Regions from separate parts of the Kitasatospora sp. NPDC043949 genome, predicted to be linked through region 1. Evidence: riboswitches for the same ligand, from Rfam matches in the RefSeq annotation. Region 1 holds a riboswitch; the other holds the start of a gene.
The links. Region 1 has a riboswitch for cobalamin ahead of AC07AL_RS33085 (ribonucleoside-diphosphate reductase subunit alpha). Riboswitches for the same ligand answer to the same signal wherever they lie in the genome.
Positions count from the first base shown of each region.

Region 2: linked by a shared signal. The riboswitch ahead of AC07AL_RS18555 (cobalamin biosynthesis protein) and the one ahead of AC07AL_RS33085 (ribonucleoside-diphosphate reductase subunit alpha) in region 1 are both predicted to bind cobalamin.

Region 1 covers NZ_JBWKEQ010000059.1:16,573-18,764, forward strand. The annotation lists gene AC07AL_RS33080 (hypothetical protein) at 1-222, opposite strand, end outside; cobalamin riboswitch at 527-652, shown strand; gene AC07AL_RS33085 (ribonucleoside-diphosphate reductase subunit alpha) at 845-2,192, shown strand, end outside.
Region 2 covers NZ_JBWKEQ010000020.1:67,542-69,733, forward strand. The annotation lists gene AC07AL_RS18550 (cobyric acid synthase) at 1-393, opposite strand, end outside; gene AC07AL_RS18555 (cobalamin biosynthesis protein) at 390-1,358, opposite strand; cobalamin riboswitch at 1,466-1,597, opposite strand; gene AC07AL_RS18560 (alpha/beta hydrolase family protein) at 1,862-2,192, shown strand, end outside.

The DNA.
Region 1 (2,192 bases):
TCCCGGCTGCGGCAGCGGAGGCTGCCCCGGCGGACCGGGCTGCGCCACCGGCTGCGCGGGCGGCACCGGAGGCCCGTACGAGGCCGGCGGCGGCCCGAAGCCCCCGCTCGGCGGCAACACCGGACCGGGCACCACCGGCGGCTGCTGACCGTGCGCGTCCCCCGGCCCGGTGGGAGGCGTTCCCTGCGGACCCTGCCCGGGTGCGCCAGTTCCGTCGCTCACGCGCCCCCTCGCTTCGCTCGATGATCGCTTCGCGAAACGCGCCCCTCGGCGCTTCGCTCGCTCATGCGCCCAGATCGTAGGGCATGCCCGCGGCAACCGGTCCGCCCGGTGACCGTTCCGTATCGAAACCAGGACGCCGGGGCCCGGAATCAGGGCGCCGGAAGCCCGGAATCAGGGCGCCGGAAGCCCGGATCCGAGGCGCCCCAAGGCCACGACCCGCCCCCTCCCGGCACCACCGGTTATCGCTCCGACACACCGCGCCGTACTACATGTGGGGTCGCATCAGAGAGACACCACTAGATGTATGCTCAATCCTGCTGTCGATGCAGGGGAACCCGGTGCGAATCCGGGACTGCCCCGCAGCGGTGAGCGGGCGGCTACCAGTAGCCGCCCCGCGAGTCCGAGTACCTGCCGACGGTGTGCGCACGGGCCCTCCCGCAGAGGCCGCGCCAGCACGAGAACTACCTTCCGGGCCTCGCGGGCGGGCCGGGGACGCCACCGTCGCGCGACGCTTCCTGCGTACGTGCCGTGCTCCCCTGCCCCGAACGGCCCGGTACCCCCCGATCACCGCCGCCGATCGCCGCCAGGAGAGAGCGCCTTGACCACCGCTGCCTCAGCCACCCTGCCCGCCCAGGGCACCGGCCCCGCCCCCACCGACCCGACGGTCTCCGACCCCGGCGGCGCGCTCCTTCGGCTGCTCACCGACCGCAGCGTCGATCTCCCCCAGGTGGACCCCGGCCATGTCGCCGCCGCCGCGCTGCGTGGCCGCCACGCCGGCTCGGACTTCGCCGAGCTGCGCGGGCTGGCCGTGGACGCCGCCGCGTCGATGATCGCCGAGGACCCCCAGTACTCGAAGCTGGCCGCCCGGCTGCTCGCCCTGGAGATCGTCGACGAGGCGAACAGCCAGGGCTCGCGCTCCTTCGCCGCCTCGATCGCCGTCGGCCACGCCGAGGGCCTGATCGGCGACACCACCGCCGCCTTCGTCACCAAGCACGCCGCCGCCCTGGACGCGCTGATCGACGCGCACGGCGACGACCGCTTCGAGTACTTCGGCCTGCGCACCGTGCAGTCCCGCTACCTGCTGCGCCACCCGATCACCCGCAAGGTCATCGAGACCCCGCAGCACTTCCTGCTCCGCGTCGCCTGCGGCCTGGCGGTCGGCGACAGCGAGCAGTCGGTGCGGGAGGTCGCCGAGCTGTACGGCCTGATGAGCCGGCTGGAGTACCTGACCTCCTCGCCGACCCTGTTCAACTCCGGCACCCGGCACCCGCAGATGTCGAGCTGCTACCTGCTCGACTCCCCGCTGGACAACCTGGACTCGATCTACAACCGCTACGCGCAGATCGCCCGGCTGTCCAAGCACGCCGGCGGCATCGGCCTGTCCTACTCGCGCATCCGCTCGCGCGGCAGCCTGATCCGCGGCACCAACGGCAAGTCCAACGGCATCGTCCCGTTCCTGCGCACCCTCGACTCCTCGGTCGCCGCCGTCAACCAGGGCGGCCGCCGCAAGGGCGCGGCCTGCGTCTACCTGGAGACCTGGCACGCCGACATCGAGGAGTTCCTGGAGCTCCGCGACAACACCGGCGAGGAGGCGCGGCGCACCCACAACCTCAACCTGGCGCACTGGATCCCGGACGAGTTCATGCGCCGGGTCAACGCCAACGAGGACTGGTCGCTGTTCTCCCCCGCCGACGTGCCCGAGCTCGTCGACCTGTGGGGCTCCGACTTCGACGAGGCCTACCGCAAGGCCGAGCTGGCCGGCAAGGCCGTGCGCACCATCCCCGCGCAGACCCTGTACGCCCGGATGATGCGCACCCTGGCGCAGACCGGCAACGGCTGGATGACCTTCAAGGACGCCTCCAACCGCGCCGCCAACCAGACCGCGCTGCCCGGCCGCACGGTGCACTCCTCGAACCTGTGCACCGAGATCCTGGAGGTCACGGACGACTCCGAGACCGCCGTCTGCAACC
Region 2 (2,192 bases), on a different contig from region 1:
GCAGACCACCACCTCGTAGCGGCGGCGCAGATCCGCCAGGCACTCCAGCGACCGTTCCAGCAGGACGGGCTTGCGTTCGCGGTAGTCCAGCGCGCCCACCTCGGCGACCGGCCGGCCCAGCAGCACCACCTGGCTGCGGCCGTCCGCCCCCGGCTTCAGCAGCACCGGGTTCATCGCCGCCTCCGGCTCCACCCTGGCCGCCTGCGCCTGCATCGCCTGCGCCCGGCCGATCTCGGCGCCGTCGGCGGTGACGAAGGAGTTCAGCGACATGTTCTGCGCCTTGAACGGCGCGACCCGCACCCCCTGCCGGGCCAGCCAGCGGCAGATGCCCGCGGTCACCACGCTCTTGCCCGCGTCCGAGGTCGTCCCCGCGACCAGCAGTGCGTTGCTCATGCCCTTCCCCTCCACCGTGTCGTCAGCAAGCGCAGCGCGACGTGCCCCGCGACCGTCGTACCCAGGGCCAGCGCGCCCACCCGCCGGGAGAGCACGCAGGCCCGCTCGATGTCGTCCGCCGTCACCGGCCGCAACTCCGCGCCCAGCACCGGCCGGTGCTCCACCCGCTCCCCGTACTGGAGGGTCCCGCCCAGCCGGACGCCCACCGCGCCCGCGAAGGCCGCCTCCGCCTGGCCCGCGTTCGGGCTCGGGTGCGCCGAACCGTCCCGCCGCCAGACCCGCCAGGCCGTTTTCGGCTGCGGCGCGGCGGCCACCGTGAGCAGAGCCGTCAGCCGGGCGCCCGGCCAGCCCGCCACGTCGTCCAGCCGGGCCGAGGCCCAGCCGAACCGGGCGTACCGCGGCGAGCGGTGGCCGACCATCGCGTCCAGCGTGTTCACCGCGCGGAACGCCAGCAGCCCCGGGGTGCCCGCCAGCGTGCCCCAGACCAGCGCGTTCACCACGGCGTCCGCCGTGTTCTCGGCCACCGACTCGACCACCGCGCGGGCGATCTGAGGCCCGTCCAGCGCGCTCGGGTCCCGCCCGCACAGGTGCGGCAGCCGCTCCCGCGCGGCCGCCAGGTCGCCCGTGGCCAGCGACCGGCCGATGGTGCGCGCCTCCCGGGTCAGCGAGGTGCCGCCCAGCACCGTCCAGGTCGCGGCGGCCGCCAGCGCGGCCCGGCCCAGCGGACGCCGGCCCACCGTACGGTCCAGGGCCACCGCGCCGGCCGCGACCGCGCCGACGCACAGCGCCGTGTACCCGGCGCCGGCCACCCGGTCGTCCTGCCACACCCGCCGCTCCAGCCGGGTCGCCGCACCGCCGAAGACGGCCACCGGGTGGCCGCGCCGGGGGTCGGCGAAGCGGGCGTCCGCGGCGAAGCCCGCGGCGGCGCCGAGCGCGAACGCGGCGGCGCGGGTCAGCGGGCGCACGGCGGGTTCGGCGGAAGGCCGCGTGGGGTCCGGCGGGGCGGGGCAGCCTGCATCGCGTGCGTGTCCTCACTCAGGGTCCGCGCCCTGGATCGACGTACCGGGGGCGAGAGTCTCCTGGCTTCCGGGTCGGACACACCCCCGGGCCTTCCAGCGGCTTCTGACGGTCCGCCGTGGCAATGTTCCGAGCGTGCTCCCCGGTGACAGTGGCGGGACCGCGCCGGACTCGCACCGGCTTCCTCTGCATGCCTCCGTTTGGCCCCAGGATCCCATCACGCGGCCGAACCGGGAGTCAACCGAGGTCACGGAGGGGTTGGTCACACCTCGGAGCCCCGTCGCCACCTCCGATCCGCCCGCCCCGCCCTGCCTGACGCCCGCCCAGCCCGAGGCCCCGCCGTGCCCCGGACGGCCCAGCCCGGTGGCCGCCCGCGCGGCCCCCCGGTGAACTGGTGCCCGGACACCGCCCGGACACCGTCCGGTCCAAGACCAGCAGAGCGGGGAGCGATATGCGTTGGGGAACCGCGGCCGTCGTGGCGGCCGCCGTCGTCGGCGCCGGGGCCGCCGGGGCCGCCGTCCTGGTGATCGGCCGCCGGGCCTCCGAACGGCTGGTCCACCCGGCGAGCGCCGCCCGGGAGTCCGGCCCCGTCCTGGTGCGGAGCCTCGCCGCGGGCCGGATCACCTTCAACCGCCGCCCCGAGAGCCTGCGCCCCGGCCGCTGGGCCGTGGAATGGGACGACCACGGCCACGCCGTCGTCGAGGAGGTCCTGCACAGCGACGAGAACGGCGTCACCCGCCGCCTCGTCCGCGCGGACCGGGGCACCCTCACCCCCGGCACCG